One region of the Exiguobacterium sp. EA-TM-5 genome, then DNA from elsewhere that is predicted to be linked to it. Evidence: riboswitches for the same ligand, from Rfam matches in the RefSeq annotation. Region 1 holds a riboswitch; each other region holds the start of a gene.
The links. A riboswitch is a leader RNA that binds a small molecule or an ion and turns the genes downstream of it on or off. The one in region 1 is predicted to bind S-adenosylmethionine.

Region 2: another riboswitch for S-adenosylmethionine. It lies ahead of ACV3PA_RS04315 (methionine ABC transporter ATP-binding protein); the one in region 1 lies ahead of ACV3PA_RS00080 (2,3-diketo-5-methylthiopentyl-1-phosphate enolase).
Region 3: another riboswitch for S-adenosylmethionine. It lies ahead of metK (methionine adenosyltransferase); the one in region 1 lies ahead of ACV3PA_RS00080 (2,3-diketo-5-methylthiopentyl-1-phosphate enolase).
Region 4: another riboswitch for S-adenosylmethionine. It lies ahead of ACV3PA_RS02910 (amino acid permease); the one in region 1 lies ahead of ACV3PA_RS00080 (2,3-diketo-5-methylthiopentyl-1-phosphate enolase).

What each region holds. Positions count from the first base shown of each region.
Region 1 covers NZ_CM132670.1:18,391-22,396, reverse strand. The annotation lists gene ACV3PA_RS00080 (2,3-diketo-5-methylthiopentyl-1-phosphate enolase) at 1-1,122, opposite strand, end outside; SAM riboswitch class I at 1,192-1,293, opposite strand; SAM riboswitch class I at 1,499-1,602, shown strand; gene mtnK (S-methyl-5-thioribose kinase) at 1,681-2,847, shown strand; gene mtnA (S-methyl-5-thioribose-1-phosphate isomerase) at 2,844-3,893, shown strand; gene ACV3PA_RS00065 (sugar ABC transporter substrate-binding protein) at 3,905-4,006, shown strand, end outside.
Region 2 covers NZ_CM132670.1:799,641-803,646, forward strand. The annotation lists gene ACV3PA_RS04300 (DedA family protein) at 1-64, opposite strand, end outside; gene ACV3PA_RS04305 (thymidine kinase) at 248-862, shown strand; gene ACV3PA_RS04310 (alpha/beta hydrolase) at 943-1,701, opposite strand; SAM riboswitch class I at 1,769-1,870, opposite strand; SAM riboswitch class I at 2,120-2,223, shown strand; gene ACV3PA_RS04315 (methionine ABC transporter ATP-binding protein) at 2,311-3,339, shown strand; gene ACV3PA_RS04320 (methionine ABC transporter permease) at 3,329-3,979, shown strand; gene ACV3PA_RS04325 (MetQ/NlpA family ABC transporter substrate-binding protein) at 4,000-4,006, shown strand, end outside.
Region 3 covers NZ_CM132670.1:1,242,372-1,246,377, forward strand. The annotation lists gene pckA (phosphoenolpyruvate carboxykinase (ATP)) at 1-1,205, opposite strand, end outside; SAM riboswitch class I at 1,440-1,566, shown strand; gene metK (methionine adenosyltransferase) at 1,695-2,903, shown strand; gene ACV3PA_RS06430 (GNAT family N-acetyltransferase) at 3,041-3,529, shown strand; gene ACV3PA_RS06435 (serine aminopeptidase domain-containing protein) at 3,608-4,006, shown strand, end outside.
Region 4 covers NZ_CM132670.1:540,540-544,545, reverse strand. The annotation lists gene mmuM (homocysteine S-methyltransferase) at 1-653, opposite strand, end outside; gene ACV3PA_RS02910 (amino acid permease) at 628-2,031, opposite strand; SAM riboswitch class I at 2,109-2,210, opposite strand; gene ACV3PA_RS02905 (ketopantoate reductase family protein) at 2,247-3,164, opposite strand; gene ACV3PA_RS02900 (GntR family transcriptional regulator) at 3,347-4,006, shown strand, end outside.

The DNA.
Region 1 (4,006 bases):
CGATTCATTTGCTAGCGCCGCATCAAGTGCTTGACGGAAAGCAATGACACCAGCTGCTGCGCCTTGCGGATGACCATGCACACCGCCACCGGCATTGATGACGGAATCGATCCCGAAGTCGCGAACGAGTTGGGCGACGAGTCCTGGGTGAATACCGGCTGAAGGTACTGGGAAGATTGCTTTCGTCCGACCGAGGCGGGTCGCTTCGACCGCGATTCCGCGGGCGACATCCTTCGGCAAAGCGACATTTCCGTAAGGTGACGGGAATAACGTCAAGTCTGCTCCAGCAGCACGTGGGAGTGTGCCAAGTAAGACAGGAGCTGCAACACCGTGGTTCGGGCTAGCGATCAACGCGCCACTATATGATGGGTGATTAAAAATCGGAACAGTAATCTCCGGGTCACTTGCCAGTTCGCGTAAGACATCAAGTCCGTACGTGAAGGTATTCAGCAAGAAAGCGGTCGCTCCAGCATCAATTAATCGCTTGGCTTGATCTTTGAGCGTAAAGACGGGACCACTAAGTGTAATCGCATACAACGCCCGTTTACCGGTCCGGTGGAAGTGAGCGTCGATGACCTCACGTCCGATTCGTGCCCGGTCAATCGTTGGTGTTAACGGATTGTCGTATAGGATCTCATCATCTTTGACGAGATCAATCCCACCAGCGAGTTGTCCTTCGAGTTGGTCGCGAAGGAACGATAGATCGCGTCCGATGACTCCTTTGAAAATACTCATCAACAAGGGACGATCTTCGACACCAATCAAGGAGCGGACCCCTTCGATGCCGAACTTCGCACCTGGAAAATCTGGCGTGAATGTATCGGGTAACAACAGTTCCGTTAATTTGATTTCACCGTCGAGTGAGAGTTTGCCGAAGACGGTCGTCAAAATCGCGGAAAAGTCACGCGACACGTTGTGTTCCGGGTAACGAATCGTGATATATCCGTTACCGTCGCGTTCTTCCGTATGTACGACTTCCCCTTTGAACGAGGCGAGTTGTTGTTGTTCAAGATGATTCAGTTCCGTCCAAGAACCAACCGTCAAACCAAGTGCGAGTTGTTCAGCACGTTGTTCGAGTCGATCACGAACGGTCAGTTGATAAGTAGCAGTAATATAAGCCATGTCTTTCCTCCTTCAACAAAAAATGGTCCCTTGTCAGCGACAAGAGACCATGAATGATTCGAACGTGGACTCTTATCTGTCAGCTTAATAGCTGCAAGAATTAGCACCGTGCCAAAAGGTCGGTTGCTGCGACATCGTAGGGCTTGTCCCTCCGTCTGCTCTTGATAAGAATTGGATGAAATTGTGAAATCTAATTGCAATTTTTACATGAGAGTCACGACTTGTCAAACTATTTTTAGAAAATTTATTTTTTTGAAAATACTCTTTCTATAAATGGCATGAAAACGATGTCCGTTTCTCCTTGATTTTAGTTTGACAGCAAGGAAGTTGATTGCGTAAGATTCAAATCAATATCACACACGACAACTACATACGACTCTTATCGCGAGTTGGCAGAGGGAATTGGCCCGATGACGCCGCAGCAACCGACCACTAGGCACGGTGCTACATCCAACAGACGTTTCGTCTGAGAGATAAGAGGACGCAGTGACTTTCCTGCGCCTCTTTTCGATGACGAAAAGAGGCGCTTTTTCGTGTACCACATAGGGGGAAACTGACATGACATACAAAGCATTTACAGAACAGGACGCGATTGATCGTGTTCGGACACTCGGACTAATCGGAAACGGTCCTGTCGAAGCAGAAGAAATTGGTGACGGGAATCTTAACCTTGTCTTTCGGATTCGAGAAGGCGAACATCGGTTGATTTTAAAACAAGCATTACCGTATGCAAAGGTCGTTGGGGAAAGCTGGCCGCTATCGCTCGAGCGAGCGTGGATTGAGCAATCCGCACTCCGTGAATTCGCGCGACATGCCGTACCATTCGTACCACGTGTCTTTCATGCAAGTCATGAAGAAGCGTACACGGTCATGGAAGATCTCTCACATCTGACGATCGTTCGGAGTGGGCTGCTCGCAGGTGAACAGTATCCGTTGCTTTCAGAACACATCGGTTCCTATCTCGCCCGGACTCTATTCCATACATCGGACTTTGCGCTTGGTCCGGTTGAAAAGAAACGCGTCGCCCGAGCGTACTACAATCCAGACCTCTGTGACATCACGGAAAAACTAATTTTCACCGATCCGTTCCATGACGCGGAGACGAATGAAATTGAGGTTGGACTTGAAGAAGAGGTGGCACATCTATGGGCAGACGACACGCTAAAGCGAGAAGTCGCGAAACTCGAAGCCCTTTTCATCACAAAAGGCGACGCCTTGTTGCACGGTGATCTACATACAGGAAGCATCTTCGCCTCGGCAACGGAAACGAAAGTCATCGATCCGGAATTCGCCTTTTATGGTCCATTCGGATTCGATGTCGGGCAATTCATCGCGCATCTGTTCTTTGCGGCATATCCGGATTACCCAGCACTTCGTGATGCCCGGATTCGAGACATCGATACGTTCTGGCTGACATTTGCTTCAACATTCCGTGCTTTATGGGAACGAGAAGCGGTCGAACCGTTCCAGACATCGGGACTCGTTGATGATGTACTGAGCACGATTCTGCAGGATGCACTTGGCTTTGCAGGATGTGAATTGATTCGGCGGACGATCGGTCTCGCACCAGTCGCTGATTTAGAATCAATCACTTCAACGACGGAACGTCTCGAGCGGAAACGTCACGCCCTCCGTTTAGGAGCCGCTTTAATCAAGCGCCGGACGGAATGCCGAACATTTGATGATTTACGAAACTTTGACGTAACAGAGGAGTTAAGCCGATGAGTACATTCGTTCAAAGTATTCGTTACGAAAACCGTGTCTTGACGATTCTCGATCAGACGCGTCTACCACAGGAAGAACACTATGAAGTGATCACGGACATTGCACAAGCAGTCGAGGCAATTAAACAACTACGCGTTCGGGGAGCACCTGCGATCAGTTTATTCGGTGGATTCGTGCTTGTTCAGGAAGCGTACCGGCTCGAAGCACCGCTTTCGGTGTACAAGCAAACCTTGCTTGAGATATCTGCGACGTTACTTGCGACACGACCGACAGCTGTCAATCTGCGAAATGTCCTCGATCAACTGAACCCGATCATTCAAGACGGCACGTCCGTAGAAGAGATCCGCGAACGGTTGGAAAAACGAGTGGTCGCCTTATATGACCAGGATGCACAGACGTCACGTCAAATCGGGATTCATGCACTGGAATTGTTCCAGTCAGGCAACCGGATCCTGACGATTTGTAATGCTGGATCGATCGCGACCGCTGCTTACGGAACGGCACTCGCTCCGTTTTATATCGCAAAAGAGCGCGGGATTGAGTTATCTGTTTTTGCAAGTGAGACACGACCACTCTTGCAAGGTGCGCGATTGACGACATGGGAATTACAACGCGCTGGAATTGATGTCACATTGATCACGGATAACATGGTCGCCCATACGCTAAAAGAAAAACAAATCGATGCAATCATCGTCGGGGCGGACCGGATTACACGAAACGGAGATACAGCGAATAAAATCGGGACATTCCAATTGGCATTGCTCGCGCAAGCCTTCGGTATTCCGTTTTACGTCGCGGCACCACTCTCGACGTTTGACTTCTCACTTATTTCCGGTGACGCGATTGAAATCGAAGAACGGGATCCGAAGGAAGTGACGGCGATCCAAGGCGTTGCGACAGCACCAGCAGGCGTTGCTGTCTTCAACCCAGCATTTGATGTCACACCACATACGTTGATTACAGGAATCATTACGGAACTCGGTGTGATCACGCAACCAAATGAAGAAACGATTGAACAATTAGCGGGGCTTCAACCCTTAGGATAAGGAGATATTTCATGAAAAAATTAGCTTACGCCGTCCTAGCACCGGCACTGTTACTAGCTGCTTGTGCAAATGGAGAAGCGACGACGACAAAAGTCGTCAAAGATGTACCAAAA
Region 2 (4,006 bases), 780 kb from region 1:
CGGAGAGACCAAGGGCACCATATTGGTGCAGGATGTCATGTAAGAGATGATGAATCGGGGACACCTTCTTTCGTGAGAATCTTCTTCTTCAGTGTACAGGAAATAGGGGACCGTTGGAATGAAAGGACAAAAATTCTAGGGAAAGAAAAAATGAATTTTGATTTCCGGAAGTCAACCCTTTTTCTCAATACCGTTTCGAGCTATACTCGTTAAAGTGACTATTTTTAGAGGACGGTGTCGGACGATGATGCATGTAATAAATCAGTACGGCTGGATCGAAGTAATTTGTGGCAGTATGTTTTCCGGGAAATCGGAAGAGTTGATTCGTCGTGTCAGACGGGCGCAGTACGGCAAACTGCCTGTTCAAGTATTCAAGCCGGCGATCGACGACCGATACCACGAAGAACATGTCGTCTCTCACGTTGGTAATTCCGTCGTAGCGATTCCGATGGCGACGAGTCGTGATCTCTACGCAGCAGTAGCAGAAGAGACACAGATCGTCGGTATCGATGAAGTTCAATTCTTTGATGATGAAATCGTACAAGTCATCGAAGCACTCGCACAAGACGGAAAACGCGTCATTTGTGCAGGGCTTGATCAAGACTTCCGGGCAGAGCCATTCGGCAAGATGCCTGAATTACTGGCACGTGCAGAATTCGTGACGAAGCTACAAGCAATCTGTCTCTCCTGTGGGGATCCGGCTTCTCGGACACAACGTTTGATTGACGGAAAACCAGCGAACTATGATGACCCGATCATCCTAGTCGGTGCTTCAGAGTCGTATGAGCCACGGTGTCGCCATTGCCATGAGGTACCTGGAAAGCCGAAGCCACTTCAATCTGTGCAACACCAAGAAAATTAAAAAAAGACGGACCGTTTGCGGTCGTCCTTTGATTTAGCAGCTGTTCAATTCCATCCGGAAACGAATAGCTGCTTTTTAATTTATCCTGTTTCTTGCGAAAACTGACACGATTGTTCGATAAAGCGAATCGTCTCACGGACGATTACATCTTGGTCATGATCGAGTGTCGCGACGTGGTATGAATTGAGTAGACAGTAGCTTCGTTTATCATTCGTTCCGATATGACGGTGCAAGTAATCTGAACTCGACGGTGGAACGACGTGATCGGTTGCGGAATAAAGAATCAACGTCGGAAGGAGAATCGATCCCAAGCGTCCTTTCGTCTCATCCATCAAGCGGACGAGTTCGAACGCGCAACGACTTGGAACGAGATCGTAGATGATTTCAAAGGCGGACCGCTTGATATCCGGTGCCCCTTCCGGTAAGTACTGAGGACCGTCATCAAACGAGAGTGCTTCATACGACGGAACGGAAAGTGCGGCGTTGATCGTAATGATGCCGGCAAACGGAATCCCGTCAGCAGCGAGCGATAACGCGAGCGTCGCCCCCATCGATTGACCGATGACGAAAACTTGGTCGCATGTTTCTTGTAAACGTGAATAACCGTCTTGCAGGCTTTGTTTCCAACATCGTGCAGTCGATTGTTCGAACTCGCGGACGTTCGTTCCGTGTCCTCGCAAACGTGGCGCATAGACGGTAAAACCTTCAGCAGCAAATGCTTCACCGACGTCGCGGACACTTTGAGGAGTTGCGTTAAAACCATGACAGAGCAGGATTCCGATCGATCCACCTTGAAGATAAAATGCTTCAGCACCAGTCAATACAGGATAGTTCATCATTACTATTTTTCCTCCATTCATGAAAAAAACTCGTCGACGTCACTGCTTGGACGCCCACGAGTTTTTCACCGTATCATCCAAAGCCGCGCTTTGCTGGTCGGAGCACCTTACAGATTGCAGGTTGCCGTGAAGTCATAGAGCCAGGTCTCTCGTTCACTCTTGATAAATATCATATTGGAATTGTCGGATTAATCATTGAAACGATGGTAGCACGTTCGAAAATGACTTGTCAAATCGTTCTTGACGAATCATGATTCGTTCTTTAAGCTAATCCATAACTTGTCAATCAATCGATATGCGCCAAATGGATTATTTTTGAAAAGTTGGTTGACTTTTAAAGGTTCGACCCGTAATGTAAAAATTAGTTTTACGACATAAGCAACAACGCAACAACACACATACGAATTTCATACCGCAATACTTATCCAGAGAGGTGGAGGGACTGGCCCTGCGAAACCTCGGCAACAGACTCATTATGAGCACTGTGCCAATTCCATCAGACAAATGTCTGAGAGATGAGTGGAGTGGATTCTGCCACTGTGCGGATCCAGGTCTCTTCTTGTTTCTCAAGAAGGGACCTTTTTTTGTTGAATGAAGGGGGAAAATGGAATGATTGCATTTCATCAAGTCAAAAAAACGTACGTCACGAAGGATCAGACGATCGCAGCGCTCGACGGTGTCGACCTGACGATCGAGAAAGGCGAAATCTTCGGTGTCATCGGCTTTAGCGGTGCCGGGAAAAGTTCATTGCTCCGCTGCGTCAACCTGTTAGAACGACCGACGTCAGGAACCGTGACGGTCGATGGGGAAGATTTAACACAACTATCACCGAAGAAACTACGCCAAGCAAAACAGCGGATTGGGATGATCTTTCAACACTTCAATCTATTGAATGCGAACACGGTCTTTACGAATGTCGCGAAGCCACTCGTTCTCGCAGGCATCAAAAAAGATGAGATTCGCCGCCGGGTGACGGAGTTACTCGAATTCGTCGATCTGGCGGATAAGGCAGATCATTACCCGGATCAATTATCCGGTGGACAAAAGCAACGTGTCGGTATCGCTCGTGCACTAGCGACGCAACCATCCGTCCTTTTATGTGACGAAGCGACGTCAGCGCTCGATCCTCAGACGACACATCATATTCTGCAATTATTGAAACGAATCAATGCCGAATACGGGATCACGATTCTTTTGATCACCCATGAGATGGGCGTCATTCGGGAGATTTGCGACCGCGTCGCCGTCATCGAAGCCGGGAAGCTGATCGAGTCAGGAACAGTCTTTGATGTCTTTTCAAACCCGCAGACTGAGACAGCGAAAAACTTCGTCCGGTCCGTCATGCATGACGAGATTCCAGCATCGATTCGCCAGTTGATCGAATCACGGAATGCGAATCCAATCTATAAGATTCATTTCCTCGGTCATCACACAGGGCAGCCGCTCTTGTCACAAGTTGCGAAACGTTTTGATGTTGATGTCAACATTTTGCACGGTAGCATCACGGAGTTGCAGGAGACGCCGTTCGGCACTTTGCTCGTTGAATTAATTGGTGAAGCGACTGAAGTGAAACGAGCCTTACAGTACATTGATCAAGCACAAGTGACGGTCGAGGAGGTGCTAGCTGATGCTAGTTAATTACAGTGATATCTGGACAGCATTTTTGCAAACGATGACGATGGTATCCGTCTCACTCTTATTCTCGACCTTAATCGGCTTACCGCTTGGCATCTTGCTCGTCGTCACACGAAAAGGCGCATTACTTGAGAACGTCCCGCTATTCACGTTCTTCAATAGCATCGTCAATATCTTCCGCTCGATTCCGTTCATCATCTTACTCGTCGCGATCATCCCATTGACACGGTTGATCGTTCAGACGTCGATCGGAACCGAAGCCGCCATCGTCCCACTCGTCTTTTACGCCGCACCGTACATGGCACGGCTGATCGAAAGTTCCTTGCTTGAAGTCGATAAAGGTGTCCTTGAGGCAGCAGAAGCAATGGGCGCAACGCCATTCCAAACGATTTTCCGCTTCCTTTTACCGGAAGCACTCGGTTCACTCGTTCTTAACTTAACGATCGCGACGGTTGGGTTGATCGGGGCGTCAGCGATGGCAGGCGCGATCGGTGGCGGTGGACTGGGCGATTTAGCAATCACGTATGGTTATCAACGATTCGACACGAAAGTCATGATCATCACGGTCGGGATTCTCGTCATCTTAGTTCAAGGCTTACAGACGACAGGTAACATCGTCGCACGAAAAATTAGAAGACATTAATCAAAGGGAGCGATTCAGCCATGAAAA
Region 3 (4,006 bases), 1.2 Mb from region 1:
GCATATTTTTCAGGCATGAGTGGAAGGAACGGTGAACCGAAGCACGTCGAGAATGTTGCTTCTGGCTCCGTGACACCACGTTCTGTCCCAGCGAGTTTTGATGTATAACCTGAGAGGAAGTGATACATCGCTTGTTCTTTCGTCAATTTACTGATCGGAGGCAAGACACCGTACGCATCAGCCGTCAAGAAGACGATTGTCTTTGGATGACCAGCGCGTGATGGAACAGCGATGTTATCGATCGCCGTGATCGGATAAGCGGCACGTGTATTTTCCGTCAACGATGTGTCATCGTAATCAGGATGACGGGCTTCATCGAGCACGACGTTTTCAAGGACTGTTCCGAAGCGGATCGCGTCAAAGATTTGTGGTTCTTTTTCACGCGACAGGTTAACCGTCTTCGCATAACACCCACCTTCGATGTTGAAGACGCCATCGTGTGACCAACCATGCTCATCGTCACCAATCAATTGGCGGCTATCATCAGCGGAAAGGGTGGTCTTACCAGTACCGGATAGACCGAAGAACAAAGCGACGTCTCCTTCGTGTCCAACGTTTGCCGAACAGTGCATCGAAAGAACGTTCTCTTGTGGTAAGAGGTAGTTCATGACGGAAAAGATTGATTTTTTGATTTCGCCGGCATACTCCGTTCCACCGATCAAGACGATCCGGTGTTCGAACGACATCGCGATGAACGTCTCAGAGTTCGTTCCATCAACGGCAGGATCTGCCTTGAAATGTGGTGCGTAGACGACCGTAAACGGTTCGAAGGCAGCCACTTCAGGATATTCGCGTAAAAAGAGTTGTTTGGCAAAGAGGTTATGCCAAGCGTATTGTGTGAGCACACGAACCGGAAGGGTGAAGTGCGTATCTGCACCAGCAGCAGCTTCTGTGTAGTAGAGCTGATCGGCTTCGTTCATGTAACGAAGAACCTTTTGTAACAATTGTTCAAATTTATCTCCATCCATTGGTTGGTTAACATGACCCCAATCAATGTGAGACTCGCAGGAAGAATCACGGACGATGAACTTATCTTTTGGTGAACGACCTGTAAATTTCCCCGTTTCTACAGATAATGCGCCGTTCTCAGCAAGGACACCTTCTTCGTTTCGAATCGCATGTTCGACAAGTTCAGCAACAGATAGTTGTTTGAACACATGCTCTTTCTTGAGTAGTTCTTCGATATTCAGGACCGTCATCGGCATCCTGACCCCACCTTTCCCCTACGTTGGTTTTGGCTCACTGCATTTAGTATGACACATTCATTATATATGACATACTAAAGAGAGAGCAATCATTTTCTGATGCTGATTTCTATTTATCTGGAAACGCTTTCAGCATTAACAGTTTAACATCTCTTACAAAAAGTTTCGACTAGAATTTGAAACCTTGCTTGACAGAGTAGGTACAACTTTATATCATGTAATTCGTAACGGATACTCTTATTCTGAGCAGGTGGAGGGAACAAGGCCCGAAGAAACCCGGCAACCGTCCTACATTAATTCATATATTAATGAGGGAAAAGGTGCTCTCCTGAAGCGAAGTAAACACTTCGAACGATAAGAGGGTAAAGGAAGAACGCACAACCTTTCCCTGACCATTTTTTGGACTTGGAAAGGTTTTTTTCATTTTACCGTCCCACTCAACTAGGGGAAATGAGTACACCGTCAAATTCTTTTTTGGGAGGGTCATACATGACAAACCTTAATCGCCGACTATTCACGTCGGAGTCAGTCACTGAAGGTCATCCAGATAAAATCTGTGACCAAATTTCGGATTCAATTCTCGATGCAATCCTCGCAGCGGATCCAAACGCACGTGTTGCAGCAGAAACTTCTGTTACAACAGGTCTCGTTCTCGTTGCAGGTGAGATCACGACATCAACTTACGTCGACATTCCAAAAGTCGTTCGTGAAACGATTCGTGAAATCGGCTACACACGCGCGAAATATGGTTTCGACGCAGATACGTGTGCTGTATTGACATCAATCGATGAGCAATCAGCAGACATCGCTCTTGGTGTCGACCAAGCGCTTGAAGCACGTGAAGGTAGCATGTCTGATGCAGAAATCGATGCAATCGGTGCAGGAGACCAAGGTCTCATGTTCGGTTATGCAACGAAAGAAACACCCGAACTCATGCCACTTCCAATCTCACTTTCGCACCGTCTCGCACGCCGTTTGGCAGAAGTGCGTAAAAACGGTCAACTCGACTACCTTCGTCCGGACGGAAAAACACAAGTCACGGTCGAATACAACGAGAACAACGAGCCGGTTCGTGTCGATACGATCGTCATCTCGACACAACACGCGGAAGAAGTCACGCTTGAGCAAATCCAAGCTGACTTGAAAGAACACGTCATCACACCAGTCATCCCGGCTGAATACATCGACGCAGCAACGAAATTCTTCATCAACCCAACTGGTCGTTTCGTCATCGGCGGACCACAAGGAGATGCTGGATTAACGGGTCGTAAGATCATCGTTGATACGTATGGTGGATACGCACGCCACGGCGGTGGAGCATTCTCTGGTAAAGATCCAACAAAAGTCGACCGTTCAGCTGCATACGCAGCACGTTACGTCGCGAAGAACCTCGTTGCTGCAGGTCTTGCAGACAAAGCAGAAGTTCAACTCGCATACGCAATCGGTGTCGCACACCCAGTATCAATCGCGGTTGATACATTCGGCACAGGAAAACTTCCTGAAGCACAACTCGTCGAATTGATTGCTGAAAACTTCGATCTTCGTCCGGCTGGAATCATCAACATGCTTGATCTCCGTCGTCCGATCTATCGTCAAACAGCTGCATACGGTCACTTCGGTCGTACAGATGTTGAGCTTCCATGGGAGCAAACAGATAAAGCGGCAGTTCTTGAAGAACAAGCAAAACGCTTCGCATAAGCAATACGTCCGGAAATCCTTAAAGGGTTTCCGGACTTTTTTGTTTCCACGGAACTTTGCAGGAGACGAATGTTTTTTCTAGAAGAGGGTAAAAGTACATGAGTCAATCCGTACGAATAAAAAGGGGGGTTCCGATTATGGAAATACGCGAAGCAATTCCAGCTGATGCAGGACGTATTCATGATATCGCCATCACATCTTGGTTGGATACGTATGAAGAAATCTATTCTGAACGCTCGAAAGCTCATTTCGTGCAGGAAGCGTATCCGCAAGAGGAGGTTGTTCGTGCGATCCGGACGGCGGAAGAAGCACGGGGAGAGTATTTTTATGTCGGAATCATCGATGAGGAAGTCGTCGGATTCATTCATGCTGTTGATGTCGAGGGAACATGGGAAATCATTCGTCTATACGTTTTGCCAAAATATCAGCAAAACGGGATCGGAAGACGTCTGATTCGTGAACTCGAACGACAAGGAGCTGTCCCACTCGAAGTTTACGTGGAGGCACGTAATTATAAAGCACGTCAGTTCTTGACCTCATTCGGTTTTGAGGAATTGAGCGAGATGACAGAAGAAGTGTTTGGTCAAGCAGAGTCTGTCATTCGACTTCGCCATATTGCGTCGTGAAATCCGTCTTGGGACGGTTTCGTGTGCGTCTGAAATAAGGTATCGTGAAAAGGAAGTATGAATTGAAGAGGTGAGTTTGTGGTTGAACAACCAACAGGAATCATCGTATTAATCTATCCATTGCAATTACGTGCTCGTCCGAGTGAAGCCTTGATTCGTGTGCTCGAACGAGAGTATGAAGTGTTACTCGTCGACGCACCACGTCGCATCTCGTTTGAAGAGCATGGTCAACTATTGAAAGAAGCATTACGCGAAGCCGGGAAACGAAAGCTACCGATTCATATCGTTGCTTGTAGCATGGGCGCACTCGTCGTCAATCGTCTTCTACAAGAATATGAATTACCGGTCGCAAGCCTTGCATTCATTTCACCGTTGTTTGATTGGCATCCGTCAAAACAACTTGGGGGTGTCAAACAAGTTTTCGCGAGTGCATTTGATCGTTTCCGTCCTGATGCGCCACTCGGTACATTGCCGTTT
Region 4 (4,006 bases), 520 kb from region 1:
AGTTGCGGATGTTGTCCGATCGTCTCGATACATGTCGCAAGTGGTGTTCCCTCACTGATGTGCGTCGCATCTTGAAGCGAGAACGTCAGCCAAGCAGATACTTCCGGATACGCTTCGAGAATCTGGAACAACACGACAGCTTCCTCAAGTGACGGAATCGTCTCGAACGCCAGCAGATCCGCACCCGCTTCAATCAATGCTTCGATCCGCGGTCTGTGGAAGGCTTCTAGCACATCAGCTGACACACCATAATGACCGCGATATTCAGATCCATCTGCTAAGTAGGCACCATAAGGACCAACAGATCCCGCGATTAGTGCGGCATTCTTTCCGCTACGCGTCCGTGCGTCTTGCGCAAGAGTGACCGTTTGTCGGATCAGTTTCTCTGCTTCCTCGGTTGTGATGTGACGTTGCTTGAACCCTTCGATACTTGCTTGATAGCTTGAGGTGATCGCGACATCGGCACCTACTTCGAAGTAATCGTTATGGACACGCTCAATCTGTTCTGGTGCTTCGATCAAGAGACGCGCTGACCAGAGCGGATCGTTCAGGTCAAATCCCTTTTGTTCGAGTTCGGTCGCAAGCGCTCCATCTAAAATCAGGAAGGGAACTTTCTGTAATCGTTGGTCAACTGGATTTTTGATTCGGGACATCTTCAACACTCCGTTTCTGAGAAGAATTCGTGAACGCATAAACGACATAACAGATCACGATGAATGGAATACCGCAGTACAAAGCAATACGTTGTGTCGGATCAAATCCGATCCCAATTAGGGAAATCAAACAGACAACGAAGGCTGCAATCGGTACGAATGGAAACAGTGGTGTACGATAGACCAATTCGTCGACCGTATGCCCTTCGCGGAGGAATTGTTTCCGGAAGCGATATTGCGCAACGCTGATACTCATCCAGACGACGACGACAGCAAGTCCGGAAATCGAGACGAGCGCGATATAGACACTTCCTGCTGCATAGATGCTAGACAGCAAGGCAAGTCCTCCACCGAGCATGCTGAACAATACAGCTCGAAGTGGAACTCCGCTTGGCGTCACCTGGGCGAAGAAGCGCGGAATCATCCGTTCGTTCGCAAGCGACCAAAGCATCCGTGAGGCCGCGTAAAGTCCCGAGTTCGCTGCCGATAAGATCGCCGTCAAAATGACAAAGTTCATCACGTCTGCTGCGTAGGGAATACCGATCCGTTCAAATACGGCTACAAATGGACTTTCGAGTACGCCCTTTCCTTCCGTTGGCAACAAGACGGCTAATACGATGATCGTACCAACGAAAAAGAGAACCAATCGTAGAATCGTCGTCCGGATTGCAAGCGGAATCGTCCGTTTCGGATCGACTGCTTCACCCGCTGCTACACCAATTAATTCTGTGCCCGAGTAAGCAAAGTTCACTGCGAGCATCGTCATGAAGATGACGAAAGCGCCATTCGGGAACAATCCACCTTCGGTTAACGAAGAAAAGAATGGGGCTGGACTACCATCTTGCAGTGGAATGAAGCCGACGATGGCTCCTGCACCAAGTAAAATGAAAGCAATGATCGTTACGACCTTAATAGCGGAGAACCAAAATTCGACTTCAGCAAAGACACGGACCTTCAAAACGTTAATACCAAGGATCATCGTAGCGAATAATGCACTGAACACCCAGACAGGAACGGATGGGAACCAACGCTGCATCAAAATGCCTGCTGCCGTGAATTCTGAACCGAGGGCGACCGTCCACGTCAGCCAGTAGAGCCAAGCCACTGTATAACCTGTGCCGGGTCCGATATACTTTGTCGCGTATTTATGGAATGAACCAGTTTCCGGCATATGTACAGCCAGTTCACCGAGACTTAACATGACGAGATAAACGACGACGGCCCCAATTAAGTAAGACAGAATCGTTCCGACGCGCCCTGCTTGTTCCAATGTATAACCCGTACTTAAAAATAATCCTGTTCCAATAACACCACCTAACGACAGCATGATCAGATGACGTGATTCCATCTTTCGTCGAAAAGCCCCGCTCGTTTTCATGAATCCATTTCCTCCTCATTCCACCTATTTCAAACAAAAAACGCATCCTCACGGATGCGTCGGTCGACAATTCGGAAATCTTATCGATCGGGTGCAGCACCCGCAGGAATTAGCACAGTATCTTTCGACCTGTTGCTGAGGTTTCATAGGGCCAGTCCCTCCACCTCTCTGGATAAGTATGTAATTGTTCCTAACCATATCAGAATGCAGATAATTCAGTCAACATGCATTTCTTGATTTTTTTGATAGATTCCTAAATTTGACTCGATGAGTTGAAGATGACGTTGAGACATTGTTTTTAGTAAAGTAGTAAAAAAGTGATCAACTTCTACTCGTTGACCTTTTTCCATATCCCGCAACATCGACGATTTCATCTTATCTTCCATTGCATTCATTTGTTTCATCAGTACAGCTTCTACATCATCATTGAAGACCGCACCCTGTTCTTCCATTGCCTGTTTCGATTCCTTCATGACGTCTATGATCATCTGACGCCCGACAGGTTCTTGCCGAATCGGACCGATGGCAGAGCGAAATAGTGTCGTCACGCCAGCGAATGTCGAAATGAACAGATATTTTTGCCACATGTCATCCATGATGTGCGTTGAGTACGCCATCGGCGCCTTTGCTTTCGCAAAACGTGTTGCAATTTCCTCCAGACGAGCTGTTGGTTTACCGATCCGTGAACCAAATAACAGCCGGTGTGACGGACTTGTCTGTACAATACGCCCTTCTGTATCAAGCGTCGATTCAATGAAGCAAAGACCACCGAGCACTCGATCTTCTCCGAAGACTTCTGTTAACCGGCGAATATGTTGCATCCCGTTTAATAACGGAATGATATATGTATCCTCCGAAACGAATGGCGCAAGATCCTTCAATACGTCATCTAAGTGATAAGCCTTCGTCGAAAGCAAGACGACGTCGAATGTATGATCCGGTTGCATGTCGCGCGTCACTAACTGAGGCGTGATCGTGATATCACCGTGAGGACTAGTGATTTGCAGTCCTGTTTTTTGTAGCTGTTCATAACGTTTCGGACGAACGAGGAATGTCACCTGTTCACCTTTTTCAGCAAGACGACCTCCGAAATATCCTCCGACTGCCCCTGCACCTACGACTAAAATATGCATATGTACGATCTCCTCCTTATTTGTTCTACACGTCACTTACTTCTTCACCCTAACATATCGAAAACGATTTTCCTGATTCCTGCTTGAATCACTAAAATTTAAGTTAAGCGTTTGCATTTCAGAAAAAAACGTTTATACTAACTTGTATACAAGTATACTAACTTTAGAAATCAGGTGATTCCATGTCAGAACTGTTATATCCCTTGAAATGGTTATCAAAAGCTTCCGCTGGCGATCGTGTTGCATACGAGCTACGGATGCGCATCATTTCAGGAAGTATTGAAAGCGGTACCATTTTATCTGAAAACAAGTTAGCCTCTGACTTTTCCGTTAGTCGCTCACCCATCCGTGATGCGTTAAAGATCCTTGCATCCGAACAGTTGATTCGATTGGAACGGATGGGGGCGGTCGTCGTCGGTTTATCCGAGCGCGATATCCAGGAAATCTATGATGTCCGGCTGCTCATCGAGACGTTCGTCTTTGAGCGACTCGTCAAGATCGAACGATCGGAGCTCGTTCGTGAACTCAGCAAAATTCTCGAAATGATGAAGGTCGCTATTAAATATAAGGATGCCGATGAATTTTCATTCCAAGATGTGCTGTTTCACGAAACAATCATTCGCTCGATTGACCACGGGTATGTCAGTATGATTTGGCAAAACCTTAAACCGGTCATGGAAAGTTTCATCCTCCTATCGATGCGGGTACGATTCGAGGAAGACATCGAAGACTTCGAACGCATCCTCGCGAACCACGCCCTGTACATCGAAGCGATCGAGACAGGAGATCGTGAACGGATGGTCGCTTCCTTGCATCAGAACTTTGATGATGTCCAGGAAGTC